DNA from 2 places in the Rarobacter incanus genome. Region 2 is predicted to be linked to the other one. Evidence: riboswitches for the same ligand, from Rfam matches in the RefSeq annotation. Region 2 holds a riboswitch; the other holds the start of a gene.

Region 1 (14,906 bases), 650 kb from region 2:
GTCGGCGGCGGCGCGGCGCGCATCCACCCGCTCCAGGCGTTCCTCGACGGAGGCCCCCCAGTCAAGCTTTGCCGCACCCGCTTCCGCGACCGCCTCGATGCTTCCGGTTGTCTCGCGCGGACGCGCGACGGGAACGGGCCGGCCCACTCGCCTTGTCCCGGGCCGGGCCGCTGCAATGCGGTTGGCCAACTCCGCGCGGCGCGCCATGCGGGCACGCCGCGCGAATTCGGCATCTTGCCGCTGCTGGCGCACGACCGCGCGGCGTCCCATGACAAGAACCGCCGCGATAAGGGCACCGGGAATCAGCAGCGTAAACGGTGAAAGCGAGGTAAGGACGACTACCGGGACAAGCGCCAGCAGCACCACGCCCAGGACCGCTGTCAACACCGCCCGGCGCCGGGCCTGCGCGCGCCGTTCGCGCATGATTTTGGCGCGCGCGCCCGGACGATCGGGTTGGCTCATGATGGTCACCTCGCGATATGTTGCGCTGTCGCTTGCCGGTAGCAGTTGGCGTTGAGTACCGCCACCCGGCCCGATGCAATCGGAAGTGGGCGCGGTTTCGACCCGTTCCCCGCCCGCGATCGCTAGAACCCGCAGATTCTCCGAAAACCGGTCCTCCGTGCGCGCCTGGGCGGCACGCTCGCGTCCCGTCAGGCGTCCGGGGACAAAGTACGCGATCCACACCAGCAAGATGACGAGCGCGACGATACCTGCGGGTGATTTCACACCACTGACGGTAAGCGTTTACGCTTCCGGCGCGCCGCAGCCCGTTCGGCGTGTCCGACGGTCGAATTACAATGCTGTTATTCTGCGTCGGCGTAGCGCGGCGGCCACGCGTCCCAGCGGGGGCCAAATGGGCCCCTGGCAAGCCACTCCTCGCTGTCGATCGCGAACACGATATGGTCGCGCCACTGCCCCGCGATAAACACCAAACGCGGCCTAATTCCCTCGCTCCGCAGCCCCAGCTTCGCCACAACCCGCAGGCTCGCGGCGTTTTCGGGCCGAATGCAGATTTCAATCCGATGCAGCCCGTATTCGCCGAGCAGAAAGTCGATGAGCATGCCGGTTGCCAGCGGCGCGATGCCCCGGCCCGCCACCTCCTGCGAGACCCAGTATCCAATGACGCCGGATAGCTGCGAACCGTATTCCAACGATCCGACCATGATCTGCCCGGCCAGAGCCCCGTCGACCTCCATTGCCAGCGGCACCCCCTCGCCGGCGCGCCCCTGCCGGTTGAGTCGGGCAACGTACCTACCGAAGGTCGGCGCGCACGGCCACCGGCCCGCGTTCGCGTTTCCCGGCGGACGCATGGGTTCCCAGGGCGCTAACCAGGCGATGTTCGCTCCGCGCAGCCGGTCCCACTCGGCCGCATCGCGGCGGCGCAGGGGCCGCAAGACGATGCTCGCCATCGGCGCCCCCGGTGGCAGATCGTGTCGCAGCACCACGGGCCAGCGGCCGGCCACCTCCTATTGCTCCAGCACCAGGCAGTGCAGTTGCTGCCCGCGCGGAACCGTCACCATCTCCTCGGGCACGACCGCGAGCGCATTCGCGGCCGACAGTGCGGCGATGGAGACCGTCTCCAGGTGGTTCGGATCCCCGACCGGCGTCAGTTCGTAGCCGTTGGCGGGCGATCCGGTGATGGACACGGGCACGAATTCGCGTTCGTGGGGCACCGATTGCCACGTGTGCAAAGAACGAGCGCTCAGCGCCGGTCTGTAAATGTCCGCGTATCCTGCGATGGCCCGCAGTGCGGGTCTGACAAACACTTCGAAGGCAATCAAGGCGGATACGGGATCGCCGGGCAGCGCATAGATCGGCACTTGGTGGTCGTCGGGGCCCAGGACCCCGACGCCGTGCAGCCGCCCCGGCCCCATGGCGACCCGGTCGAACCGCACCGTTCCGAGCGGCGCCAGCACATCGCGCAACGTGTCGCGAGGCCCGCTCGACAGCCCGCCGGTGGTCACGATCAGGTCGGCTCGCACCAGTTGGTCTTCCAGGGCCTCGCGCAGCTGGGAGCGGTCGTCGCTGAGCGGTCCGACCTGGATGGCCGTGGCCCCGGCATCTTGCACCGCGACGCGCAGTGCCGGCCCGTTGGCATCGAAGATGCGCGTGTCGTCGCCGTCGTTATCGCGCCGAGTCCGCGTCGCCGCGTGCAGTTCGTCGCCAACGGTGACGATGACCACGCGGGGGCGCGGGTGCACCGTGACGCGAGAAAAGCCGAGGCGCGCGGCAAGCGCGATCTGTCGCTCACCCATGCGGGTACCCGCGGCGATGACCTCCGCGCCTTCCGCCGCTATGGCCGCGTGCGGGATGATGTGCTCGCCCGGCGCGGGTGGGTAGGCGATGCGCACCTTGACGTCGCCGCGATCGGAATATTCGAGGGGAACCACAGCGTCAGCCCCGATGGGAACGGGCGCCCCCGAGGCGATTCGCATGGCCTGCCCAGCCGCAATCCGCGCGGGCAGTGATGTCGCCGACCAAACCTCGTCGACGACGGGCAACGCCACCGGGTTGGCGGGGGTGGCAGCGGCCAGGTCGGCGGACCGTAGCGCGTACCCGTCGCATCCGGAGCGCGCGTAGTGCGGAATATCGGCTGGCGCGACCAGTGGTTCGGCAAGGATGCACCCAACGGCGTCGGTGACGATGACGTCGAGGGGCGGGATCGGGTTAGCGACTCGCAGAACCTCAGCTAGGTGGTCCCCGACACTCCTCACTTCAGGCCCGCCACGTACCCGTGCAACCAGTCACGGAACCCTTCGCCCAAGTCGTCGCGGTCGGCGGCCAGTTGCACCACGGCCTTGAGGTAGTCCAGCTTGTCGCCGGTGTCGTAACGTCGGCCCCGAAACACGACCCCGTAGACCCCGTGCCCGGGCTTTTGTGGGTCGGCGGCGAGTTCGGCGAGCGCGTCCGTGAGCTGTATCTCGCCGCCGCGGCCCGGCGCGGTTTTCTCCAGGACCTCGAAGACCTGCGGGCTGAGCACGTATCGCCCAATGATGGCCAGGTTACTCGGCGCATCCTCGACGGCCGGCTTTTCGACCAGCGCTTCCACCTGCACGACATCGGTCGACGCGATTGGCTCCGTTCCCATCGTCAGGCCGTCGCCGGTCCCAGCAGGTGCCGCAGAAACCTTGGCGCACCCGTAGAGGTGGATCTGTTCGGCCGGTACTTCCAATAGTGCGATAACCGACCCGCCGGTGCGCTCGGCCACCTCGATCATGGCCGGCAAAATGGGGTCGCGCTCATCGATGAGATCATCGCCCAACAGCACGGCGAAGTGCTCGTTGCCGACGTGGTGACGCGCGCACAGCACCGCGTGCCCCAGCCCGCGCGGCTTACCCTGGCGCACAAAGTGGATGTTGGCCAGATCAACCGGCTGGCGAATGGAGGCAAGCCTGCCGGAATCGCCCTTCTTTTCGAGCGCTTCTTCGAGCTCCGGGACGTTGTCAAAGTAGTCTTCGACCGCGCGCTTGGTTCGGCCGGTGATCAGCAGCACGTCATCGAGTCCCGCGCCCGCGGCCTCCTCGACGACGTATTCGATGGCTGGCTTATCGACGACCGGGAGCATTTCCTTCGGAGTTGTCTTGGTCGCGGGCAGGAATCGAGTTCCGAGTCCGGCGACGGGAATCACTGCTTTTTCGATGGTCATATACCCGACGTTATCCCACATTTGACCAATTTCGGGGAACCTCTCAGGCAATCCTAGAGTTTTCTGCCAGAATGGTTACATGACTGGTCAAATCCAGCACCTGCCCGATCTCGGCGGGCTCGAGCCAGAAGACGCAAAGTCGGTTTTGCGCTCCACCATACGCGAACACCGCGCAACGCGTTCGGCCCGCCGCCGAACCGACGCTGGGGACGCCATCGGCATCATCGGATCGCACCTGGCCACCAAGCGTGCTGACAAAACCGTCGCGCTCTACGCTTCGCGCCCGACGGAACCCTCGACGGGGGCGCTTTTAGAGCGCCTCAGCGCCGCCGGCATCCGGGTCCTGTTGCCGGTTCTGGGCGACGGCCTCAAACGCGAGTGGGGCGACTTCAATGGCCTTAGCGACCTGGTCGAACGCGCCCCGGGGCGTCCGCCGGAGCCGTCCGGGCAGGCCTTCGCGATGCAGGAGGTCGCATCCGCGACGCTGGTGCTGGTGCCCGCGCTTTGCGTCGACACGAGCGGCTGCAGGCTGGGGCAGGGCGGCGGCTGGTACGACCGAGTTTTGGAGCACGTCTCACCGGATGCCTTGGTGCTCGCGGTGGTGTTCCCCGATGAGGTATTCAACATCGACGAGTTCCCCGTCCCCCGCGAACCGCACGACGCAATGGTTCACGGCGCACTGACACCCCAGGGTGTCAACATGTTCATCCCATGACGGCGTGTGGCGCCGTAGGCACGCTGCCTACGGCGCCACACCTGCGCTGCCGCGCGACGCGCGCCCGCGAGTTACTGCTGCGGGCGCTGCTGCGAAAGCAGATCGCGGATCTGTTCGAGCAGGACCACGTCCTCGGCCTTCTTCTCTACTTCCTCAACCGTCGGCGTCTTGGCCGCGCGACGCTCAGCGAGCTTATTGAGCGGCAGAACGATCAGGAAGTAAATGGCCAACGCGGTCAGCAGGAAGTTCAGTGCCTGCGTCAGCACGGTCCCCGGCGTGAAGTGGGCCTTGTTTACGGTGAAAGCTGCGACGGCATCGAGATTCGGTTGGCCGAAGATGGCGGCGATCAACGGCGTGATGACGCCCTCGACCAGTGCCGTAACGACCTTGCCGAAGGCGCCACCGATAACGACACCAACTGCCAGGTCAACCACGTTGCCACGTGCGATAAAGTCCTTGAATCCGTTGAGGATGTCTTTCATGGGCGCGCCTTTCCAGAATGCAATATGGGTAACACGTCCCATCTAATCACTTGTTGCTTGTGCCGTCACCATGACCAGCGTCACGCTCGTGAGCGACCCGTATGCTGCGATGGCTGCCGCCTCGGCGGCCTCCACGCCGACCAGCACCGCATCACTCTGGGCGCCAGACGCACCGCCGCCGGTGGCATCCGGCCAGGGAACCACCAATGCGGATCTCGCCAGTATCCGGGCGCCGCCGTCGGCGTCCGCGTCGGGCACCAGCACGTCCACGCGGTCGCCGGGGCGCAGCGACCGCGCCACCCGCGGTTCCGCGACCGCAACCGGCACCGCCTGCCGGCCACCGGCAAGGTAAGGCGCGAGCGCGTCGTCCCCGACCATGTCGGACGCAATCGCATTCCCGCGGGCAATATCGCGCACGGCGCTGCGCCCCGCCACCTCGGCGATCCGCGCGGTAAGCCCCCACCCCGCGTGGAGGGTGCCGCTCACCGACACCTGTTCTAGGTCCGCGGCGGTCAGGGATTGTCCCGCGCTGATGTCGCGCGCCGCGACGACAATCGACCCCACCGGAGCGGGGCGCGGTAGCAGCGCGGCGATGACACCCACCGCCACCAGCACGATCGCCAGGGGCCGCGTGCGGTACAGCCACCACGCGAGCAATTTGCGGCGCAGGTACCACGGCCGCGCAGAAACCTGTTGGGAGCTCATGGGCCCACGATGGCACCGCGAACCCGCATCCGCGCGCCCCGGGAGCGGCTGTGGATAACTTCTCCACGACCTAGTCGTGCGCGGTTGGCTCCCAATGTGGCGGGACCTCGCGCAGAATCTGCGCGGTCAGCCCGTGCTCGGGCAAGCCACCGCTCATTTCGTCCGCACCGCGCTCGTCGGCCGATGCGCCCGCAACGGGGCCATCCTCGCCGCCCGCGCGTTCGACACGCCGCCGAGCGCGCCCGGGAACCCTACCGGCCACGTCGCGCGCCCCCGCTCATTGCGGCAGGTCGGTCACGACGCGGCGAACGGCGGCGGTCAAGGAGGCATCCACCCGCACCGACCGCTTGGTGATTCCAAGCTCCCGGCGCAGTTCGGTCAGCCATTGCTCGAGCGTCCGCACGGCGCCGTCCAGCCCCAACCAGCGCACCAGGTCGTCGAGTTCGTCATCCGTGTACGCGCTCACCGGCAGGCCGCGCCGGATGTTCGGCGCCAGGATTCCGCTCGCCGTCGTCGACACTGCGCTGACCTGCGCCCCGGATTCCGGTTCGGATGCGCCAGCCTGCGCGCTTCCGGCCCCCTCGTCCAGGGAACGCGCATAGTCGGGAAGCTCACGGGCCGCGGTGGGGCGGGCCTCGTCCTCAATGCTGGCGGCAACGATCGGCAGCGCACCCGTTTCGGTGGTCGCGAGCGCCTGCTCCGCCTGACCATCGGCGGCGATGATGTCCTCGACCCACTGGGCGCTGCGTTGGTCCAGGAGGGTTGGCAGCGCACCCGTGACCGGCGCGTCGGACTCGTGGCGACGCTGGGCGATGGAGAGCACGGCCTGCCTGATCCGGTTAGCCTGTCGCTCGGGGTCAAGGAACAACGACACGGACCAAACCTGCATGACGGTCCACCCCAGCCGCTCCAGCCGCGCCGCCCGCTGGCGGTCACGCACCCGCACGCTCGGTTCGGCAACGTAGGCGTCATCGTCGGTAAGGACCGCGACCAAGAACTCGCCCGGGAAGTCGGGGTGCGCGACGGCAAGCGGGATCTTGTCGCCGCCGGGCAGGCCGTATCCGGTTTCCACCAGCAGCCCCGAATTCCACAGCCGCGCCGCCAGGTCGATGACGAGTTGGTTGGGTTGTTCGGCCTGGTCCGCCACGACAACCTCCTGGTCGGAGCTGACGTAGTCGTGCGCAAATTCGAGCAGATCCCCGAGCAGTTTCGCGCCGGGGGCCTTGAGCCGCGACGGATCAAGATCGTGTGCGCCGAACGAACTGACAATCGACAGCCGGTGGCGCACGTCGCCCAGCATCGACAGCAGCAGGGCCTCGCCTCCGCGTTCGCTCATGGGTCCGAATCGGTGCAGCACGCGACCGTGCGGGGTGCGCCCGAACCCGACCGCGAATATCACCGCGTCGCGGGTGACACCCGAAGCCCCGACCAGGTCGGTGATGACGACCGGCTCCGCCCGGCGCGGGTCGAAGAACATCAGCAACGCCGGGTGCCTGCGCACCTGCGCCAGCAACTCGGCACGGATACGCGCCGCGTGCAGCGGGGTCGAGGTGACGATGAGCAACGACTCATCGGGGCGCGACACGGCCTGATCGATTGCAAGTTCGATGACCTTCTCGATCTCGGCCTTGGTCGATTCGACCAGCCCCGTCTCCTCGTTGTGCATGCCGCGACCATCAACGACGCAAAGCGACACCAGCTTCTCCGCCTGCGGCAGCGGGATGGGGCGCAGGACGTCGCCGTACCCGTGGTCAATCAAGAATTGCGTCAAGTTCGGGTCGCGCGGCACCCAATCCCCGGAAAGCGACACCGATGTGAGTACCTCCCCCAGGGCCCCCACGGCGGTGCCCGACGCGCTGCGCCGATCGCCGACGACCATGACCTGGCGGCCCCGCGCCACCGCGCTCAGCGTGGTCTCCACGCTCAGGTGCTGGGCCGCATCGATGATGACCAGATCCACCGTGCGGTGGGGCGGGGTCAGTTGCGGAACTAGCGTTGGGGTGGCGATCAGTACCGGCCGCAGCCTGCGGACCACGTCTCCGTATCGCTCCAGCGCATCGCGCATCGACGCAAGCCGTTCGTCCACAAGCTCCGCGAACAGTTCATCGGACAGCTCCGCGTGCTCCCCCAGTACGTCGTGAATGTGCCCCGCGGCCGCCGCCTTGATCGGCGGCACAAGCAACCGCAGGTGCTCGGCATCGAGCGCCCGGAATCGGGCCGCGAGCGTCTCGATGCGCGCGCCATCGATCTGCGACAGGTACGGGTCGTTCGCCAATATGTCGTTGAAGGCGGTGGTCCACCACGCCAATTCGAGTTCGTCGGCGATCAGATCCAGCGCAACGCCGCGGCGGGCAACGTCTTCGACAAGCGCCTTGACGCCGGACCGATCCAGCATCTCCAGTACTTCGGCGTGCTCCTGAATCTTGTGCAGGGTGTCGACCGGGATGCGCAATTCGGCAAGCGACGACGCCATCTGGGACAGTTCCAATTCGAAGAACGAGTCCGCCCCGCGCCTGCCAAGCAGTTCGTCTAGGACGGCAACGTCTTCGCTGGCCAGCTGGAGGTGTTCGTTGGCGCGCGCAATCCCATTGGGAACACGCGGCCAGCCGCCATCGGGGAATGCGCGATGCCAGCGCTGGCGCTGTTCCTCGACGTTGATCAATTCCGCATGGAGATCCGCCACATGCGTGCCGGGACGAACCAGGTCGTTGGCGTGTTTGAGGAGGCGGCGCCGTTGCGACCACGACATGGATATCCCCTGTTCGGAACGCCACGCCTTCGTTGCGGTCGCCGCGATGAGTTCTTGCGCCGAACGCTCGAAGGCGGCGGGGACAAAGTCGTTCATCAGGGCGCGCAGATCCATCAGGACCGTCACTTGTTCGCGCCACTGCCCCAGCGTCATCGGGGCGGCCACTTGCAGTTCCTCGGTGATCGTGGCGATGTCGTCCCCGACCGCCACCAACAGGTCGTCCAGCAGTCGTTCCACCCGCACTAGCGCGCGGTCGGCGTCGTTTTGCCCCGCGAAGTGCGCGCTGGACCAGGGCGAAGCCGTCGCGTCTGCGGACAGGCCACCATCGGCGCCCAGCTGAATGATGCGTCGCGCCAGTTCCTGCCTATCGGCGGTGCTCAACGACCGCGCCGCGAGCGCGTCGAGGCGCACGCGCGTGCGCGGTCCATCCGTCGCGCTCGATAGCCCCACCAGCGCCTGCAACGCCTCGTAAGCACTGACTCCCCATTCGGGTCGCGGCGCATGCAGCGATTCCATGGTCCGGGTGAGTTCGGTGCGCACCGTCGTCAGTTCGCGGCGGACCTTCGAAACTCGCTGCACGTCGACGGGGTCGGCGTCGTGGGTCATCGCGCCCAGCAGCCGCTGGGACACCCGCGCGCGCCAGTTTTGATCCGGCGGCACGTCAAGGACCAGCTCCTCCAGATCGAGTTCGTGCAAGCGAACCTTGAGCGACGCGGCTGCCCGCCGGTGGCCGGGAACGTACATGACGGAACGACCGATCGCGGACGCCTCGGCCACGACCGCGGCAACTAGTCCCGTGGTGTCGGTACCAAGCGGTGCGTCCACAAAGATGTGACCGCCCGTTGCGAGCGCTTCCAGCACCCGGCGCCCGGAGGGATCTAGGTCCCCCACGCCGCGTTCCAGGTTCGGGTCGACGTCCCTACCGTCAAACGCAGGCAGTTCCACCGCCAACGAGGCCAGGCTCGGGGCGTGTCCGGCCAGGGCCGCGATGAGCTCGTGGTGTTCCAACCCCACCAACTCATCCAGGTCATCGACCAAGGCCTGACCGGGTTGCGTGAACGTGCCGATCAGGCGCCGCTCGGATAGCGTGAAGTCCTCGAAGACGGCGCGTCCCAAAGCGTCGATGCGGTCCAGTGCCGCCCCGGGGTCGAAGCCCTCGGAATCGAAGGTGGCCTGCGCCAGCGACTGCGGGTCCAGCAACGCGCCGCGGGCGCGCAGGGCGCGCGCCACCACCGGGTTGATTTCGATTGTGGGTTCGAGCGTCAGCTCGAAATCGGCTTGGTCCTTGCCGCGCGGCTTGATGCTAATGGGCCTCAGTAGCACTGGCGCGCGCACGGCGACCGGTTGCGATTCGCGATCGTCCCCGGCGTCGGCGGCGCCCGCGGTGTCTGTGACGCGCATCAAGGCGCTCAGATCCTCGAAGTCCGCCTTCGCGGGGTGCCGCTCGGTCCAGTGCGCCACGCCGATGACCAGGTACATGGGCGCGATGCCGAACTTTTCGGACTGTTCTTTGGCCCGCTCCAGGACCAGGCGCAGGTGGCGACGAGCCGACGGCAGCGTCGCAGTGTCGCGGAAGATGTTCGAGAGGCGAGTCGGCCTGCCGGTAAAGAGCTGCGCGACGCCGGAGGGATGCACCCCGGCCAAATCGAGTTTCGCGTCGTCCAATAGGTCGATGTCTCGCAGCGGTGATCCGCCCGACATCTGCACCAGGGCCTCGCGCCAGCGATCCACCGCGATGCGCACCAGTTCGCTCGCCGAACGGGGCCGAACCAGTTCCGGCGCCGCCACCTTTTCGGGCACGATGCGCGGCTGTGCCGGGGCCTCGCGGCGCGCGCTTGAGCCTTCAGTCATGGAGCCGGATGCCTGATCCACTGAGGTTCCTCCCGTTGGACAGGGCGCCCAAGGATAGGGGCACCCGATCTGACGCTAGCCAAGCAGTGAGGCAAATCCGGCCAGGGCACGCCGGAATGTGCAGAAAAACCGGGCGGGGAGTCGAATTGGACCCGGCGCGGGGCACAAAAACGGCGATGCGCACCACGCAGGGGGGCATGTGGTGCGCATCGCCTAGTTGTCGATCATGCCTTGTTTGTCCGCGGTTCGTCAAGGCGAGCGGCGTCGATCACAGCTCATTGCCGGGGCGGCGGGCGCGGCGGCGCTGGCCTCGTCGAAAAAAACTGCGGACTTTTTGCGGGCTATCGGCCCAACAGCAACCCCGTCCGTTTGACACAAACAGCCTTAGACCTGGCCTTTTACTTGTGCGCCCGATTGGATTCGAACCAACGACACCCGCTTTAGGAGAGCGGTGCTCTATCCCCTGAGCTACGGGCGCAGCGCGCGGGCGCGTGCAGATACTACTGTAACGGTTTTCCGCCACGCGGTCATCGCGCACCCTGCGCGCCGCCCGTCCCACCCCTGGAACCCGCGCCCCGTGCCCGCGTTACCCTGGGCCGACGGTGCCACAATGTTCGTATGACGCAAACAGATCCCAGCGCGTTCCCACCCGTCACTGTCAGCCGCCTCGCGCATCGGCGTTTCGTTGGCCGATCCTCTCGCGGCGGCGAGGTCGCCATCGGCGACGCCTCGTTCCCCGACACCTTCACGCCGGGCGAACTACTAAAAGTCGCCCTGGCGGCATGCGCGGGCTTCACCGCGGAATCGGCCGTCACTCGCAGGCTCGGCGACGACGCCGCCATGACGATCGAGGTCGGCGGCGACAAGGACCCCGCGCAAGACCGCTACCCCCGGTTTGCCGAGCGCATCGAACTGGACCTCTCATCGTTGGACCCCGTTGCCCGCGAACGACTCATCACCGTCGTCACCCGTTCGATAGAGCAGGCTTGCACGGTCGCTCGCACGGTGAAGGCAGGCGCGACAATTGACATGCGCGTTGTGGACCCGCGGGACTGACTTCTTCGGGACCACCCAAGCATTGACGAGGGCCGCTTCGCGGCGCGCCCGCTCCGCGCAGCGGAGCGGGCGACCTCGTCCCTTCCTTTAGACCGCGTCCAGTTCCGCGTCGTCGATATCGGTGCGCTTGTTGATGACGAGCACCGGGCACGCCGAGTGGTGCAGAACCGCCTGCGACGTCGAACCGAGCAGCAGCCCCGCGAAGCCTCCCCGGCCACGCGAGCCGAGCACCAGCAGATCCGCGGTCTTCGAGAAACGCGTGAGCAACTCGGCTCCGGTTCCGTCAACCACCACAATTTCCGGTTCGATCCCGGCGATCTCTGCCTTCGCCTTCGCGACGAGCTTCTCGATCCCCGCGCGCACATCCGCGACGATCTGATGCCGATCGATAGCCGCCGGAAGCCAGGCCAAAATCCCCGATCCCGAAGCGATCGGCACGCCACCGACGACGACCAGCTCCGCCCCCCAGTCCTTCGCCGCCTTCATGGCGACCCGCAACGCGACCTGCGAGGTCACCGAACCATCGACCCCGACGACGATGCGCTTTATGGGTCGCAGCGTAACGGCCGGATGGGTGTCCTCTATCGAGTTTTCTTCCAGGCCGCCCCCGATGGGCTGGGCCGACTGCAACGGAACCAAGACGGTGGGACAGTGAGAGTGCGCGGGCAGTGCCGAGGACACGGTGCCGAGCAGGCGTTCGGGTATGCCCGATCCACCGCGCGTGCCGACCACGACCGCCGACGCTTCCTTGCTCGCCTCAATCAGCGCGGCCGCCGCGTCACCCGGCACCACGCTCGCCGACGCCTCGACTCCTTGCGCGATGGCCTCCTCGCGGGCCTGCTCGGCCACCTTCTTCGCACCGGCGGCAATCGCGGCGTCGTCGAGCGCCGCGTATCCCCCGTCGAGCGATGCGACGGTGAAGGACGGCAGAGAGTACGAGCACAGCGCGATGACCTTGGCACCGTTCTTCTTGGCGAGCCTGATCGCCCACGCCAGGGCTACGCGGCTCGCCCGCGACCCGTCAACCCCAATGACAACTGGTTTTACCATGACATGAACCTCCGCTTCGAAGTCGCTGGAGGAGCCACCACCCACCGGCCCCGTCAGTCAACTCTACTCCGGGATTGCGTCAAGGGACGGGAAAAGCCGCCGCCGCAGAGCATGCGAGACGGATTGTCCAGACTACGAGATGCGAATGTAGACGGGGTTCGATTGGTACATAGCGCGAACGTTCACCGACTTGCCGGGACGCGGCGCATCGATGATCTTCCCGCCCCCAACGTAGATCGCGACGTGACCCGGGCTCCACACGATGTCACCCGGCAGAGCGTCCTTCGCGGACACGACCTTGCCCGCATAACGCTGCGCACCCGAGCTACGCGGAAGCGAGATGCCCAGCTTCGCGTAGACGTAGGAGGTGAAGCCTGAACAATCGAACCCGCTGGGCGTTGTCCCGCCGTAGACGTAGGGAACCCCGACGTAACGCTTCGCTATCTCTACCACGGCGGCGCCGCGCTCCGCGGCATCCGAGGTATCGACGACATCGCTCACGTCATCGCTGTCGGAGTCGCTCTTCGCCGACTTCTTGGTCGACTTCTTAGCCGCGGAGTCGCCGTCGGCGGCGTCCTTGGAAGAACTAGGCTCGTCGTCCTGCGCCTGCGCGTCGCTGGCGGAGTCGTCGCCGGAATCCAGTGCGGTCCGCGTCTGCGAACGCGACGCCGTCGCGGTTGCCGTCCGGGCGGTGACGGTGGCCGCAACCTCTTTTTCCTTTTCCGGCTTGGGCGCCTTCTTGACCTTGAGCTCGCTGGCGTCGTCGTCCCACACCACGCTCGATGCGACGGTGACGGGGGTGACAACGGCGGCACCCAATCCGGCCTCTGCGGCGACGGAGTGCGCATCGGCGGTCGCCGTTGTTTGCTCCGCCGCGATCGCACCCGCGGGGCTCACTACCGAACCGACCAGCATTCCCGATGAAGCGATGACTACGGCCGACCCGCGCCCAACCGCGGCGGCCTTTTGGCCTGCGACCTGCGTTGCAATCGACAACGGTGTCACGGGCCGAGCGTCAGAACGGTGGCGCCCACGTTGCGTGTTACTCACAAATGTCTCCTCAGCCGCCGAGGTGAGCTGTCGGGTTCGGGCGGAGAATGCCCGGCGCGGTCCGCATCGCGCGGCCCGCACTTCACCCCAAGATCACTTCCGTGATCGCTGTTGGTTCCCCCGTCCCAGCCGATGATTCTCGCATGAGGCTCCAAGCGGCGGCTGGGTTTGGCGTTCCGCTTGGGTCGCTTGGCGCCGTACGGCCCAAGCCCCTTTAGGTTAGCTCACCTCAAGGTGAATGTCACGGTCAGGTCACGAAGATTTAACCTTTGGTGGGTGCCGACCCGCCCGGCGCTACTCCGCAACGAACACGTGTTTAGCAAGTTCGGCGGCAAGATCCACCACCGAGTCGCTTCCGACCCCGCCCATGACGTACCGATCCTTGGATCGAGTGATCTCGATCGCATTCCCGGGAATCACTCCCACGCCCTCGAATTGGGCTAGCAGTTCCACATCCGGCTGCAACGGTTCGCCGATGCGCTTCACCGTCCTGACGACGGCCTCCCCATCGGCCACCGATCGCAGCGCTTCGTCGAGCGGGATCACGCCATCCCTGAACAGCTCCCGCGTTTTCTCCTCACCGATTTCTTCCAGCCCGGGAATCGGGTTTCCGTAGGGGTCAAAGTGGGGGTGCTCTAGCAGTTCGACCAGGCGGCGCTCAACCAATTCGCTCATCACGTGCTCCCACCGGCACGCCTCTTCGTGCACGTGGGGCCAGTCAAGGCCAATGACGTCTGTGAGCAGCCGCTCGGCGAGCCGATGCTTGCGCATCACCCGCGTCGCCGTTTCGATTCCCAGCGGGGTCAGCTCGAGGTGTCTGTCTCCCGCGACGACGACCAAGCCGTCACGTTCCATGCGGGACACGGTCTGCGAGACGGTGGGACCCGAATGCCCCAGGCGCTCCGCGATACGCGCACGCAAGGGGACAATCCCCTCTTCCGTCAGCTCGTAGATGGTCTTGAGGTACATCTCGGTCGTGTCGATGAGGTCACTCATCGGGGCCTCCTGCTCCTTGCTCCAACACTCGTACTAGCCTATCGCGACCGGTCGGCGCGCACGCCCAGATATCGTGACAACGGACGGCAAGTGGTCATATGCGCGACCGTTTCGCACTATTGTTGTGCCTGTGGCTGCTGAACTAACTATCCCCTCCTCGATCCTTCCCCTTGACGGCCGATTCGGTTCCGGGCCATCGAAGGTGCGCCAGGACCAGGTGAACGCGCTCGCCGCCGCCGGGCTCACGCTGCTGGGCACGTCCCACCGCAAGGCGCCCGTGAAGGACTTGGTCGGCGCGATCCGCGGCGGACTTGCGGATTTCTTCCACCTGCCGGCCGGCTACGAAATCATCCTGGGCAACGGCGGCTCAACGGCTTTCTGGGACGCGGCCACGTTCAGCCTCGTGCGCGAGCGCGCGGCGCACGGAGTTTTTGGAGAGTTCGGCTCGAAATTCGCCGCGGCAACGTCGGCCGCTCCCTTCCTTGCCGATTCGCTGGTTACCGACGGCCCGGCGGGTTGGGTGGCCCTGCCCGCCGCGGATCCGCGCGCGGACGTCTACGCGTGGCCCCACAACGAAACTTCCACCGGAGCGGCCGCCCCCGTGAC
Region 2 (14,906 bases):
CGATCCTGCCGAAATAGTGCGGCAAGTCGTCACTTCAATCCCCGTCCCCCGCCCCGCCTGAGACATGGGATCCGCCACCTACAGGGCCCGCCTTCGCATGACGGTCCGGGGTGCAATTGTCATCGTTTTGGCCGCCGCCTCAATCGCGCTGGGCGCGCTCACGCACCTGGTCGCGCCGCTGGCGATCGGGCTCATGCTTGCCGCAGGGACCCTGGTGGCGTGGACAGTCGCGTTGTCGATGCGGCACGCAGTCGCGCACGGGGCGCTGCGGGCGGCGCACCGGGCGCAGCCGTCCCAGCCCGCATGGGGTACCACCGTGGCGATCACTGTGGCAATCGATGGCCGCTCGCTTCCGCGACCACTGCGCCTACTCACGAACGCGACCGCCCACGAAGAAGTCCACGCGCACCTTGCCGGGTATCGCGGGACCGTCAGCGTCCCCGCCCGCGCGGGAGGGTGGCAAACGACCTACCACGTCGCCCCCACCGAGTTGGGCACGTGGCCATTGGGGAATCTAAGGCTTCGGTTCGAGGATCCGCTCGGGCTCATCGCGGTCAGCGCCGACTTCGCGGACGACACGCACCTGATCGTCGTCCCGCGGATACTCGCAGGGCCGGCTCAGGGCACGCCCCCAGCGAGCCCGGCCGCGCTGCTGGCCGCCGGCCGCACACGCGGAGCGCGCGGCGCGGAAATGGACGATTCCCTGCTGCGTGAATACGCGCCGGGCGACGATGTCAGAAGGGTCCACTGGCCCAGTTCCGCCCGCCGCCGCACGCTCATGGTACGCACGGAAGAAAGCGCTCCGATTGTCCGGGCAACCGTATGCGTGGCCGGAGAGTTGCTGGGAACAACGACTCCCCCCGTGCGCCGCCGGGGCGCGGCCCCGGCGTCCGCGCAGTGGCGCGCCCGCGCGCACTGGCCCACCGATCTGGTGGCGACCCTGGACAACGCGCTGCGCGGGCACGGCCGGGAGGTGTCCACGATAGTGTGCTCCCAACCGCTTCCGCCGCAGCCGCTGGAAACGACGAACGTCGGCGCAGCCCTTGCGGATTTGCCGGACCTAACGTCTTTTGCCTGGCGCGCGCAACTGGAGCAGGCCCTCGGCTCGGTGCACGGCGACCAGGTCTTCGTGGTGATACCCGCACCCGATGCGGAACTGCTCCAGGCGCTGCGCCTGGCGGCGAACGACGCCCGCGGGGCGCGCCGCGAGGCGATCATCTGCGGCCCCGCACCCGCAGAGGCGATCGCGCAGCTGGTCGAGTGCGGCTGGGTGGTTCACCCGTCCGAAGTCGGCTCCAGCGACATCACCGCACTGGTTACAAGCGCGGTGCGATCGTGACCGGCCGCACCGCGCTCATGCTCGTCGCGCGCACGCTCGCGCTGTGGGCCGCCTTCGCGGCCGGCCTGGCGGGCCTGACCGCCGTGCTGGTACCCGGCGAGTGGCAGCGATCCACCATGATCGCGCTCGCCATAGCGGCCACCCCGGCGCTCGCCACGCGCCTGATTTTCCTGGTGCCACGCGCCGCTTCCCACCGCGTCGCAGCCGCCGTAACCCCGCTGGGCGTGCTTGCCGTCAGCGTTATCGCGCTCCCGCTGACGCTGTTCGGTGCGGCATCCGGGCCGCAGGCCCGGAACTCGTCCCCCGGTCTTGTCACGCTGCTGCGCGCAATCGCATCGCCCCTAACCGACCGGGTGACGGCGACGATCGACATCATCACCCCGGTCGGCACGCAGATCGCCGCCAGCACGCGCCCCATGGAGGTGACCGAGGCGCTGGCCGCGGCGCTTGTGGTCGGCGTCGTGCTGCTCTATCTGATCGTGGAACCTCTGGTGATCGGCGCCGGGTACAGCTGGGCGACCGCCGTCGTGCTGGCCGCGCTGTGGGCAGCGCCGCTGTCATTCATCACAAACCTCCCCCCGATCGCGTGGGTGGTCGGCGGAGCATCCCTGGTGTTCCTGCTCGCAACCGGGACGGGCGCCCCCCAAACCGGGCCGCGACGGCTCGTGGTCGCCGCCGTGGTGTCCTGCCTCCTCATGGGCGCCGGCGGCGGGGGCGCGATCGCGCTCACCAGCGGCAAGGATCCGCGGTACATCCCGGGCACCGGCAGCGGCGGCGGCGAAGGTAAATTCTCGCTCGCATCGACGGTCGATATCGGCACGAGCCTGACCGAACGCAGCGATGCGGTCGCCTACACCTACCGCGACACCAGCAAGTTGCCGCGCACGCAGACCGACGCCCAAGCGGCGGCCGCCAAAGACATCGCCAACTCGCCGATGCGCCTGTTCACGGCCAGCACATTCGATGGATTGCGGTGGACCGCGTCGTCCGCCGACACCGCGGCGCTCGGCCCCAATGTTATTGGCACGGACGAGGACCCCGCCGACCTCACCGCGCTAATCGAGCGCAGCATCACACTCGTGAACCTTGTCCCCGATGCGATCCCGCTTCCCACGGGGCCGGTTTCGCTGGTGGGACAGGCAGGCACGCAGGATGAAGGATCGGGCGCGGTTTCCCTCAGCGATCCGAATGTCACCACCTACTCGGTCATCGCCTACGTATCGGACGCAACCGCCAAATCGCTGCGGGCCGCCTCGGATTCGCGTTCGCGCGGAGCCGTCGATTCGGCCTACCTCACGGTTCCGTCGCTTCCCCACCTGGCGCAGATCAATGCCCTCGCCCAGAGCATCACCGCTGGCGCACGGACCTCATACGACAAACTCGTCGCCCTCCAAGAGTATTTTCGGTCCCCGGGGAATTTCACGTACTCAACGAAGCTGGACCCGATTCAAGACGCCGACCCCGTGTGGAGTTTCCTGGAGTCCGGCAAGGGCTACTGCGTGCAGTTCGCGACCGCGATGACGGTAATGGCTCGCGGCCTCGGGATCCCGGTCCGGTTCGCGCAGGGATTCCTGCCCGGAACCACGAACGCGCAAGGCAACATCGAGGTGACCGGGAAGCGCGCGCACGCGTGGCCCGAAGCGTACTTCGATGGGATCGGATGGGTCCGCTTTGAACCGACCCCCAGCACGCAAACCAACCAGGCACCGTCGTGGACTGTGACCGATCAATCCGCGACCCCGACGCCTAGCGCAACTCCCACGACTCCCACGCCGACCGCCTCCACTTCGCCAAGCCCTTCGGCGCCGACACCTACCTCGAGCGCATCACCGGCCGTGCCGACCGGATCGATGGGCGGCCGCGGCGGCCTGCGAGGCCTGCCCGCCCTGCTGACGGCCGTGGGAGCGGCCCTGGTGCTGGCGCTTGTCGCGTGGGGGATGTTGGCCTGGCGCAGGGCGCGGGCAGCCGCTCTGCGCCACGACATCGAAAAGCAGTGGGCAAGAGTCACCCGACGCGCGCGGCGCGCGGGCTTCACTTCGCTGCCGCACACGACCCCCCGGCAACTTGCGGCAAGCATCAGCGCCGCACACCGCGAACGCGAAACGACCGCGGGCGGGATTGAACAGGACGACTTGGATAGCGCTCTGAGCCAACTCTTGGCCGAACTGGAGTTGACCCGCTACGCCGACCAAACCTCGCGAATCCGCGAGACCAGTGGGGATCCGCATTACGATAGGCGTGCCCGCAATCTCGCGACCATACTGGCCGCACTCACCGACATCCGCGCCAATCGACGAACCACCAGACGCGAACACCGATGACGCACCTACCCCACCCAGAACCTCGCAGGCGCTCGCTCATAGAGCGTTTCGCCGCCGACCAGACGTCCGTCATGACGCTCGTCTTCGTGCTGATTGCGCTCATCTTGGTGGGCGTTGCGGTCGTGCTCGCCATTGGCGGTTTCATCTCCAGGTCCCCGGGTCTTGCGCTGACTGTCACGTCGGCCTCGCACGCGCGGGTCGATCAACTCCAGGTGGGCCACTGCCTCAAGGCGCTGCCGGTCGACGGGCAAGTTGACACGGTGGTGGCGGTCCCGTGCAACACGCCGCATAAGGCGCAGGTGGTGGGCGCCTGGGACATGGCGGGCGTCTCCAGTAGCGCGGTGCGCCCGGCCCTCAATGAACTTCAAGCGGCCGCCCAAGAGCGCTGCACCTCGAGCACGCTCTCTCCCCGCCCACGATCCGCGCAGTTCGTCCTGTGGTTGCCAACCGAAGCCGGGTGGGCGGCCGGGGACCGCCGCGCGCTGTGCTTGGCCCAAGCGGCGACGCTCACGTCATCCGTTGTTCCCGGCAACTAGCCGGCCCGGTCGCCCGCACACCCCGCCGGTCGAGTAGCCCGCACAGCGGGCATATCGAGACCGCCCAGTTCTTGATCTCGATACACGCCTACGGCGCACTCGATCAACGAAGCACACCCCGCTCGATCAACGAAGCACACCCCGCTGGTCGAGTAGCCCGCACAGCGGGCATATCGAGACCGCCCAGTTCTTGATCTCGATACACGCCTACGGCGCACTCGATCAACGAAGCACACCCCGCTCGATCAACGAAGCACACCCCGCTGGTCGAGTAGCCCGCACAGCGGGCATATCGAGACCGCCCAGTTCTTGATCTCGATACACGCCTACGGCGCACTCGATCAACGAAGCACACCCCGCTCGATCAACGAAGCACACCCCGCTGGTCGAGTAGCCCGCACAGCGGGCATATCGAGACCGCCCAGTTCTTGATCTCGATACACGCCTACGGCGCACTCGATCAACGAAGCACACCCCCTCGATCAACGAAGCACACCCCGCTGGTCGAGTAGCCCGCACAGCGGGCATATCGAGACCGCCCAGTTCTTGATCTCGATACACGCCTACGGCGCACTCGATCAACGAAGCACACCCCCCTCGATCAACGAAGCACACCCCGCTGGTCGAGTAGCCCGCACAGCGGGCATATCGAGACCGCCCAGTTCTTGATCTCGATACACGCCTACGGCGCACTCGATCAACGAAGCACACCCCCCTCGATCAACGAAGCACACCCCGCCGGTCGAGTTGCCCGCGCAGCGGGCATATCGAGACCACCCAGTTCTTGATCTCGATACACGCCTACGGCGCACTCGATCAACGAAGCACACCCCCTCGATCAACGAAGCACACCCCGCCGGTCGAGCAGCCCGCACAGCGGGCATATCGAGACCACCCAGTTCTTGATCTCGATACACGCCTACGGCGCACTCGATCAACGAAGCACACCCCCTCGATCAACGAAGCACACCCCGCTGGTCGAGTAGCCCGCGCAGCGGGCATATCGAGACCACCCAGTTCTTGATCTCGATACACGCCTACGGCGCACTCGATCAGCGCGGACACCGCACTCGATCTGCGGGGGGAGGCGCACTCGATCGGCGCGGACGCCACTCGATCTGCGGGTCGGCACGCGCCTGTGACTGATTCGAAACCGCACCGATACATTCGCCGCCTAACGTCGCATTGACAACGAGCGCAGCGGCCTGCGAGCGCACACCTAGCATCCAGGGCGCCGCGCATTTATCCGAGCGTCGCACTGACAAAAGGACGGCTCATGGCGATTTTGAGAACTATGCCGGAACGTACGTACCGGCCGTTTCGGCCCCACCGGCTGCGCGCGATAGCGATGCTGTTCGCACTCATCGGCGCAGTCTGGATGATGCTTCCCAGCGTCGCGAACGCGGATGTCACGGCATCTGAAAAATGCACCAAGGACGCCACAACCGGCTGCGTCATGGTCAACGTCTTCGGCAAAGACCGCGAACCAGTCGGTGGCGTGAAGATCACCCTGAAGGCACCCGACGGCGCGTCCGCGACGGCCACTTCGACGGACAAGGGCGCAACGTCCTTCGAGGCGACCACCGCCGACGCGTATTCGGTGTCCTTGGACCCCGCGTCACTTCCCGACGAGTTCGCCGACGCCGCCCCCGCGGACGTCACGGTGACGGTCCAGTTCGGCGCCACGGCGCGGGCCACCTTCGACCTCACCGCCCCCGCCGCGACCGCCCCGGCGGCCACCAGCGGTTCTACCCCCACCGCGGGCTCCAACACGACCAAGGCGGCCACCAGCACCGACAGCGCCGGCACCGGACTTAGCGCTGACCGTGTCTGGCAACAGCTTGCTTCCGGCCTCAGGTTCGGGCTGATGCTGGCTCTCGCCTCGCTAGGCGCCAACCTGATCTACGGGACAACCAAGCTGTCGAACTTCGCCCACGGCGAGCAGGTAACGCTCGGTGCAGTTATCGCCTACCTCTTCGTGAGTATCGGCGCCCCGCTGTGGCTGGCGGCGATCCTGTCCGTCGCCATCTCCGCCGCAACCGGATGGCTCCAAGACGTTGGGATTTGGAAGCCGCTTCGCAAACGCGGCACCCCGATCACGCAGGTCATGATCGTCACGATCGGGCTGTCCATAGCGCTCCAGTTCCTGATCCAGTTCATGGTCGGCACCGGGACATTCCAGGTTGTCAGCGGCAACCCGACCACCTGGACGGTCGGGCCGATCACCATGACGAAGATCTCGTTCATAGCAATGTTGATCTCGATCGTCGCGCTGGTTGCGGTCGCATGGTTTCTGACCCGGACCCGACTTGGGCGCGCAACGCGTGCGGTCTCGGACAATCCCGCGCTCGCGTCCGCAACGGGCATCAACACGAACGGCGTTATCCGGTTGGTGTGGACGCTCTCGGCCGGGCTGGCGGGCCTTTCGGGGCTGTTGTTCGCGCTGATGTTCGGCGCCGCCAACTGGAACATGGGCATGCAGATGCTGCTGCTGATGTTCGCAGCGATCACCCTGGGCGGCCTGGGAACCGCGAACGGCGCCCTGGTCGGATCCTTGGTCATCGGGTTCGCGGTTGAGCTTTCCAGCCTGTTCCTACCCTCCGACCTGCGGTACGCAACCGCGCTCTTCATTCTTATCCTCGCCCTGCTAGTTCGACCGCAAGGCATCCTCGGTCTGCGCGATCGAATCGGCTGAAAGGTAGGTATCGACAATGGACTGGACACGAGTCTTATCGCAGGCGGCGGGGGAGCTCATAGCTCCCACCACGGCGGCCTACGCGCTCGCGGCAATCGGGCTGAATGTTCACTTCGGCTTCACGGGTCTGCTGAACATGGGCCAGGCCGGCTTCATGCTGCTCGGCGCCTACGGGTTCGCGATCGCGACCATCCAAGGGGCGTCGTTCTGGCTCGCCCTCCTCATCGCCGCGTTGTGCGGGGCTGCATTCGCGCTCGTGCTGGGAATTCCCACGCTGAAACTGCGCGGAGACTACCTGGCGATCGTCACCATTTCGGCGGCAGAGATCATTCGCATGCTGGGCCGCTCAACAATTTTCGATGACTACACCGGCGGTTCGTCCGGCCTGACCGGGAACTCGTTCAAGGACGGCTTCCAATCGTTGTCGTTCCTGCCGGAGGGCTCGACCACTATCGGGCCGTGGACGTACGTGAATAACGGCTCCGATTCGTGGTGGTTGCGCGTGGTGTCGTGGTCCGTCGTGTTGCTTGCGGTGTTGTTCGTGTGGCTCCTGACGCGCAGCCCGTGGGGCCGCGTCCTCAAAGGCATCCGCGAAGACGAGGACGCCGTGCGGGCCCTCGGCAAGAACGTGTTCGGCTACAAGATGCAGGCCCTGGTCACCGGCGGCGTCTTCGGGGCGCTGGCGGGCGTGCTCTACGTCCTACCCCGGGCCGTCCAGCCCGACTCCATGGGCCGCACCATGACGTTCTGGGTGTGGACGGTACTGCTACTCGGCGGGGCCGCAACGGTGTTCGGCCCCGTTGCTGGATCGATGATCTTCTTCGCCCTGTACATGCTGGTCCGTTCGGGAATGCGCGCCGCGATTCCCGAAGCGGCCATGTCCTCTACACAGGTGGAGCAGTTCGGCGGGATGCTCGTCGGCATTGTCTTGATGGCGTTGGTGATCTTTAGACCGCAAGGAATTTTCGGGAATAAGAAGGAGTTGGCGTTCGATGGACACTGAGGGAGTTGAGGTCGACCGGACCCTCTCGATTGAAATTCCGGATGACGAGACCGCCCATGACCTTTCTTTCGTCAAGCCTGAGGTGGGAGTCGCCAAACCCGACTCGATCCTGACCGTGCGCGATGTCACCCGAAGCTTCGGCGGAATCAAGGCGGTGGACGTCGACTACGTCGAGTTCCAGCGCGGCGCGATAACTGCCCTGATCGGGCCCAACGGAGCCGGCAAGACCACGTTCTTCAACCTGCTGACGGGGTTCGACAAGGCTGACTCGGGGACCTGGACGTTCGAAAACACGGACATGGCCAACAAGAGCGCCGCCTGGGTGGCCAGGCACGGGATGGTCCGCACGTTCCAGCTCACCAAGGCCCTCTCGCGTCTGACGGTTCTGGACAACATGCTCCTGGCCGCCACCGATCAGCTCGGCGAACGGTTCGTCCCCTCACTCCTCAAACCGCTGTGGCGAGGTCAAGAAAAGGCGAACACCGAGCGGGCCATGGAAATCCTGTCCCGCTTCAAGCTCGACGCGAAGGCCGCGGACTTCGCGGGATCGCTGTCGGGAGGGCAGCGAAAGCTGCTCGAAATGGCGCGCGCGCTCATGACAAACCCCAAGATCATCATGCTCGACGAGCCGATGGCGGGCGTGAACCCGGCTCTCGTCCAATCGTTGCTGGGCCACATCGAGGCGCTCCGCGACGAGGGAATGACAATAATTTTCGTCGAGCACGACATGCATGCTGTCCGACACATCTCTGAGTGGGTCGTCGTTATGGCCGAAGGCCGCGTCGTGGCCGAGGGGCCAGCAGCATCGATCATGGAAAACCAGGCGGTGGTCGACGCCTATCTCGGGGCTCGCCATGACGTGGACCTGGGCGACGATTCCTTGATCGACCCCGCACAATTGGCCAAGCTCGTGGCGATCCGCCAGCAGGACCTCGCAGCGCAGGAGCAGTAGGAGACGACGATGAGTGAGCAAATCAAGGACGCCAACGAGTTGGCGCGAGCGAGCGCCGCACCTGTCGCGACAGCGCCAGAACCGCCCGCAGGACCCGCGAACCCGATCCTGGTGGCCGATTACCTGGTCGCCGGGTACCTGCCCGGGGTCAACATCCTCAATGGGTGCAACCTGACCGTGGGAGAGGGGGAACTCGTCGGAATTATTGGCCCCAACGGTGCCGGCAAATCCACGCTGCTGAAATCGCTGTTCGGCCTGGTCAATGTGCGATCCGGGACGGTCACCCTCGGCGGCGAGGACATCACGAACATGAAGGCGAACCACCTGGTGGCGCGCGGTGTGGGATTTGTGCCGCAAAACAACAACGTGTTCCCCTCGCTCACCATCGAGGAAAACATGCGCATGGGCGTTTTCCTCAAGCCCCAGCTGTTCGAAGAGCGGTGGGAATACGTGGTCGATGTTTTCCCGAAGCTGGCGGACAGGCGCAATCAGCGCGCCGGGCAATTGTCCGGCGGCGAGCGGCAGATGGTGGCGATGGGGCGCGCGCTCATGATGCGCCCTTCCGTGTTGCTCTTGGACGAGCCGTCCGCGGGGCTGTCGCCCGCCCTGCAGGACGAGGCCTTCATCCGTACCCGCATGATCAACAAGACCGGAGTTTCGATCATCATGGTCGAACAGAATGCCCGGCGATGCCTGCAAATCTGCGACCGCGGATACGTCCTTGACCAGGGCAAAGACGCACACGTCGGGCCGGGGCGCGAGCTGTTGAACGATCCGAAGGTCATCGGCTTGTATCTGGGCACCCTGGCAACCGATGTCGAAAACGAAAGCAAGTCGCGACGCCGCCTGAAGTAGGCGGCGCGGCGACCGCCTGGGGCAGATTCGGCGGTGCCGCTGGCGGGCCGCGCACTAAGGAGACAGCGTTGGTATTCATTCGCGAAGCGATCGTGGCCGATGAATCGGGAATCTGGGGTGCCCTGGAGCCCGCCATCCGCGCCGGCGAAACCTATTGCTTCCCGCGCGACGCGTCGCGCACCGAGGTTCTTGATTGGTGGTTGGATAAGGCCGGCGGCCGAGTGCTTGTCGCTGTCGATGAGGACGAAACCGTGCTCGGTACGGCCGAGTTCCACCCCAACCAGTTCGCGCAAGGTTCCATGGTGGCGAACGCCGGCTTCGCGGTTTCACCGATGTTTTCGGGGCGCGGCATTGGGCGCACTCTGGGGCTGGCGGTGCTGCGGCAGTGCCGCGCGGACGGGTATACCGGAATGCAGTTCAATGCCGTGGTTTCTACGAACCACCGTGCGCTGGCGCTGTGGCGCTCCTTGGGCTTCGTCATTGTCGCAACGATTCCGCGCGCGTTCGAGCACCCGGCGGCCGGGCTTGTCCCGCTGCACGTGATGTACCGGCCGTTGAGCTAGCCCGCACCGCACGCGGACCAAAACCCCGCACTCGACGACCCCGCGCACCCCCGCGCGCGCCGACCGCGCCCCTTTCAGTCACTCGCCCCCGCGGGAAACCCCGCGCACTCGAACCAAAACCCCGCACTCGACGAGTATGCGCACCCCCGCGCGCGCCGACCACGCCCCTTTCAGTCACTCGCCCCCGCGGGAAACCCCGCGCACTCGAACCAAAACCCCGCACTCGACGACCCCGCGCACCCCCGCGCGCGCCGACCGCGCCCCTTCCAGTCAAAACCCCTGCACAAACCACCGCACTCGAACCAAAACCCCGCACTCGACGTCCCCGCGCGCCCCCGCGCGCGCCGACCGCGCCCCTTTCAGTCAGGGCCGGCCAAGAACAGCAACCTTCGCGGGTCGAGCCGCCCGCGCACTCGAACCAAAACCCCGCACTCGACGTCCCCGCGCACCCCCGCAAGCGCCGAGCGCGCCCCTTCCAGTCAAAACCCCTGCACAAACCACCGCACTCGAACCAAAACCCCGCACTCGACGACCCCGCGCACCCCCGCAAGCGCCGACCGCGCCCCTTCCAGTCAAAACCCCTGCACAAACCACCGCACTCGAACCAAAGCCCCGCACTCGGCGTCCCCGCGCGCCCCCGCGCGCGCCGACCGCGCCCCTTTCAGCCACTCGCCCCCGCGGGAAACCCCGCGCACTCGAACTAAACGGGCGCACTCGGACCAAAGCCCAGCGCTCGGCGTCCCCGCGCACTCCCGCAAACGCCGACCGCGCCCCTTTCAGCCACTCGCCCCCGCGGGAAACCCCGCGCACTCGAACTAAACGGGTGCGCTCGAACCGAAACCCCGCGCTCGGCGAGTTCGCGCACCCCCGCAGACGCCGACCGCGCCCCTTTCAGTCACAACCCCTGCACAAACCACCGCACTCGGACCAAAACCCCGCACTCGACGAGTACATGCACCCCCACACGCGCCGAGCGCGCCCGTTTTAGTCAAAACACCGCACTCGACGGGCGGAAGCCGGGCGAAGACCGAACGAAAGCCGGGCGGCGGCGCTAGCACCGAACAACGCAAAAGCGGGGGCCGCTGCCCGAAAGCAGCGGCCCCCGCCGATCCAACCGTAGGAGACTATGGCTCCTGGTCTATCAGATCTTGCCCTCGACCGCGTGGTCGAATACGGGCTTGTTGTCCTCGTCGAACTTGTAGACGCCGATGTATGCGGAGGACGGGTCCATCTTGTCGTTCAGCGGGCCGATGCCCGAAACGCCCTTGTAGTGGATTTCCTTGCCCTCGGCCAGCGCCTTGACGCCATCCGCGAATGATGTGACCTCAACCGATCCTTCTTCGGAGCCAGATACGGCGCGCAGGTTGTCGGCGATGGTCTTGCCATCGTTCGCCTTGCCGCGCACTGCGGCCAGTGCCGCCAGCACGGTCGCGTCGTACGACTCGGGACCGTATGAGAAGTCGGTCAGCTCGGAACCTTCCTTCGCCTTGTACCACTCGGACAGCTTCGTGCGGAAGTCGTCGGACGCCTGAGCGCCGGGGATGGTACCGAGCGCACCCTTCAGGGTGCCCTTGTCGAAGTTGGAGGAGTAGTCGGCGGTGTTACCGTCGCACATGAACAGGTTCGAGGTGTCCCAACCGGCCGCAAGCAGGGCCTGCACGATCGCGACCGTCTCTTCGAATGCGATGATGACGATGGTGTCGGGCTTGGTCGCCAGCAGCTCGGTCACGTAGGACGCGAAGTTCGACTCGCCGGGAGGGAATTCCTGCCCGTCGCCTGTTCCGCCGTAGACAACCTCGCCGCCGCCAGCCTCGACGGCCTTCTGCACGTTGTCGCGCAGACCGGTTCCGTAGTCCTCGTTCTGGACCAGCATGGCAACCTTGGTGTGCCCGGCGTCAAGGACCGCGGACCCGAGGGCGGCACCCTGGACGGTGTCCGGCGGCGCCGTGCGCGAGTAGAGCGGCGAGTAGCCGGACAAGGTGGTCGAGGTGTTGGCCGGTGAAATCATCATGATTCCGGCCTCTGTGATCTGGTTGACAACGTTCAAAGACACGGACGAGGACGCCGCGCCAATGACCACGTTCGCCTTCTTGCTGATGAGCTCCGTCGCGCCCTGGGTCGAGACGTTGAGGTCCGTCGAGTCGCCTGAGTCGGCTGCCACGACGGACGCGTCCTGGCCGTTGACACCGCCGGCCGCGTTGATGTCGTCGACGGCAAGGCCGACGCCCGCGACCTCAGGCGGGCCCAGGAACGCAAGCGTTCCGGTGACGGGAAGCAACGTGCCGACAACGAGCGGGTCGCCGCTGGCGGCGGCGGACGTCTGTGTGGAGGCGGACGTCGATGAAGAGCTACCGGAAGACCCGCATCCGGCCATGATCAGTGCCGCAGCCGTGACGACCGCGATTCCGGTCGAGAGCTTTAGTTTGCTAGTACTCATTATTCCTCCGAGGCTTCGAATGAAGTTGCCCGAGGATCGGGCGGCTCAAACACCCATGCGGCGTTCGAACGAAGTATCAACAACAAGGCGAAGTGTGGACGCTGCGCCCGCGCTGGTCCCGACGGGGCCCAGCGGTCGCACTTCGTCTTGTTATCGACACCTAGCACGCTATTGGTCGCGGATTTCAGGTTCCGTTGCTCTTCGTTTCAGATCGGTGAAAGAGTCGTCTCATTTCTGTCGCCCACGTTACGCGCGCGACACAGTGGGGTTCTCGCCGGTGCGGAAGTGCCGCCAGGCCGCGGGCCGCCGCGAAGCGGATGCGCACATTCCAGACACCCCACCGCCACTGTGACAGGCGTCACATTAGCGCCTTGACCTGCATGTTTGAACAGTTCTTTGCGTCGGGCGTAACCCGAATTTACGCCGATTCGACCCAAATTCTGGTCATTCCAAGTGCGAACACCTACCGTAATGGGGTTTGCTCTGGACTTGTTCCAGACCTCGCTGCCAGCGCCTAGCGCCGCCACCGGCAACGAGTCCATAGAACCCATGGCGGCGACGGGGGACCCAACGACGCGGCACGTGCCGCGTCAGGGGTGAAGCCGAGAAATCGGCCGGGCAGACCTTGAGCCCGAACCCGACAGCTAACTTCGTAGGCGACGAGAGGTTACCTGTGACGACATCCGTCCACGGGCGCGCCCAAGCGCGCCGCAACAGCCGCGCGCCGCGCCGCCTGGCTCTCGCCGTTGCATTCGCTACGGCACTAGCAACTCCCATTGTGGCCACGACTGCCGCGCAAGCGGCGACCGCGACCCCGACCGCAACGCCCGCGGCCCCGACCGCAAAGGCCACCAAGGCGATCCCCTTCACCGTCAAGAAGTCCGCAAAGACCCAGATCAATGGCGCACGCAAGTCCGACAGGATCGTTCTCACCGTCAAGACCCGCAAAGCTGCCCGCGGCTTCACCATCGCCGTGATCGCTCGGGGCAAGACCATTGCCCGGGCCAAGGTGAAGTCAACGCGCACTCGCGTGCGCCTCCCAAAGAACCTGCGCTCGGGAAAGACCAAGCTCACCGTTCGGGTCACCCCCAACGCGCGCGGTGCGGCAAACGGCTACCGTTCCGCCAAGAAGCGCGTCACGGTGAAGGTGCTCACCGAACGCCAGGCGATCGTCGCCGCGGCCAAGAAGCACATCGGCACGCCCTACCGCTACGGCGGCACGACGCCCAAGGGCTTCGATTGCGCGGGCTTCACGAAGTACGTCTTCAGCCATTCAGTCAAGGTCTCCCTGCCGCGCACGTCGTCGGCGCAGCGCACCGCGGGTAAGAAAATCAGCCGCGCCAAGGCGAAGGCGGGCGACATCATTTGGACTCCCGGCCACGTCGCAATCTACCTGGGCGGAAACAAGATCATCGATTCGCCGCGTCCGGGCAAGTCGATTCACGTGCGCACCATGTATCAGAAGAACCCGACATTCATCCGCGTCATCTAATCCTTCGCGGATTGTGACCGGCGGCCGCCCTTGGGCCCACTTTGTGGCCCTGGGGCGGCTTTAGTCTTTGATAAACGCCCATCGTAAGGAACCGCAATGATCGACGAGGCCCCCCAGTCCCTCACGCCGCTTTCACTGGGGCGCTACGCGCGCGGCTACTTCGCATCGAGTTTCGGGCTGTATCTCGCGGTATTCACGCCATCAATGGTGGCGTTGTCCTTCAAGGTCAAGCACATCGTGCCCGCCGACCAGGCAACGTCCACGCTCTCGGCCATCCTCTCGGTGGGAGCCTTCGCCGCCCTGGTCGCCAGCCCGCTGGTGGGGCGCCTCTCGGACCGAACCATGTCGCACTACGGCCGCCGACGGCCTTGGATCCTTGGCGGCGCGATTGCGGCACTCGCCGCCCTCGCGGTATGCGGTACGACCACGTCGCCCGTAGTGCTTGCGGTGGCGTGGGGATGCACCCAATTCGCCGTCAACGCGGGCCTGGCAGCCACGAATGCGACTCTTGCCGACCAGGTTCCCGGTGCCAGCCGCGGCAAGGTGACGGGGATGGTCGGCATGACCAGCCCGCTCGCCATTCTTGGCGGGACGCTCATTGTCAACCTCATCGCCGCGGACCCGTGGCGCTTCATCGTCCCCGGCATCGTCGCGGTTGGACTCACGGGCTGGTTCGCCACTCGCCTCAACGATCGGCCGCGACGGACCGCGCC

What was found. A riboswitch is a leader RNA that binds a small molecule or an ion and turns the genes downstream of it on or off. The one in region 2 is predicted to bind cyclic di-AMP.
Region 1: another riboswitch for cyclic di-AMP. It lies ahead of FB389_RS04805 (C40 family peptidase); the one in region 2 lies ahead of FB389_RS07330 (C40 family peptidase).

What each region holds. Positions count from the first base shown of each region.
Region 1 is NZ_VFNV01000001.1:1,116,374-1,131,279, forward strand. Features, by position in the region: gene FB389_RS04745 (hypothetical protein) at 1-726, opposite strand, end outside; gene FB389_RS04750 (GNAT family N-acetyltransferase) at 804-1,463, opposite strand; gene FB389_RS04755 (molybdopterin molybdotransferase MoeA) at 1,467-2,714, opposite strand; gene FB389_RS04760 (UTP--glucose-1-phosphate uridylyltransferase) at 2,711-3,646, opposite strand; gene FB389_RS04765 (5-formyltetrahydrofolate cyclo-ligase) at 3,726-4,361, shown strand; gene mscL (large conductance mechanosensitive channel protein MscL) at 4,433-4,843, opposite strand; gene FB389_RS04775 (SAF domain-containing protein) at 4,886-5,548, opposite strand; gene FB389_RS04780 (hypothetical protein) at 5,619-5,810, opposite strand; gene FB389_RS04785 (hypothetical protein) at 5,826-10,169, opposite strand; tRNA gene FB389_RS04790 (tRNA-Arg) at 10,554-10,626, opposite strand; gene FB389_RS04795 (OsmC family protein) at 10,767-11,204, shown strand; gene FB389_RS04800 (universal stress protein) at 11,292-12,254, opposite strand; gene FB389_RS04805 (C40 family peptidase) at 12,387-13,304, opposite strand; cyclic di-AMP (ydaO/yuaA leader) riboswitch at 13,302-13,465, opposite strand; gene FB389_RS04810 (iron-dependent transcriptional repressor DtxR) at 13,599-14,300, opposite strand; gene serC (phosphoserine transaminase) at 14,431-14,906, shown strand, end outside.
Region 2 is NZ_VFNV01000001.1:1,767,839-1,782,744, reverse strand. Features, by position in the region: gene FB389_RS07380 (AAA family ATPase) at 1-61, shown strand, start outside; gene FB389_RS07375 (DUF58 domain-containing protein) at 98-1,339, shown strand; gene FB389_RS07370 (transglutaminase-like domain-containing protein) at 1,336-3,660, shown strand; gene FB389_RS07365 (septum formation family protein) at 3,657-4,196, shown strand; gene FB389_RS07360 (branched-chain amino acid ABC transporter permease) at 5,473-6,891, shown strand; gene FB389_RS07355 (branched-chain amino acid ABC transporter permease) at 6,908-7,894, shown strand; gene FB389_RS07350 (ABC transporter ATP-binding protein) at 7,884-8,846, shown strand; gene FB389_RS07345 (ABC transporter ATP-binding protein) at 8,856-9,701, shown strand; gene FB389_RS07340 (GNAT family N-acetyltransferase) at 9,770-10,264, shown strand; gene FB389_RS07335 (ABC transporter substrate-binding protein) at 11,406-12,701, opposite strand; cyclic di-AMP (ydaO/yuaA leader) riboswitch at 13,236-13,372, shown strand; gene FB389_RS07330 (C40 family peptidase) at 13,375-14,193, shown strand; gene FB389_RS07325 (MFS transporter) at 14,290-14,906, shown strand, end outside.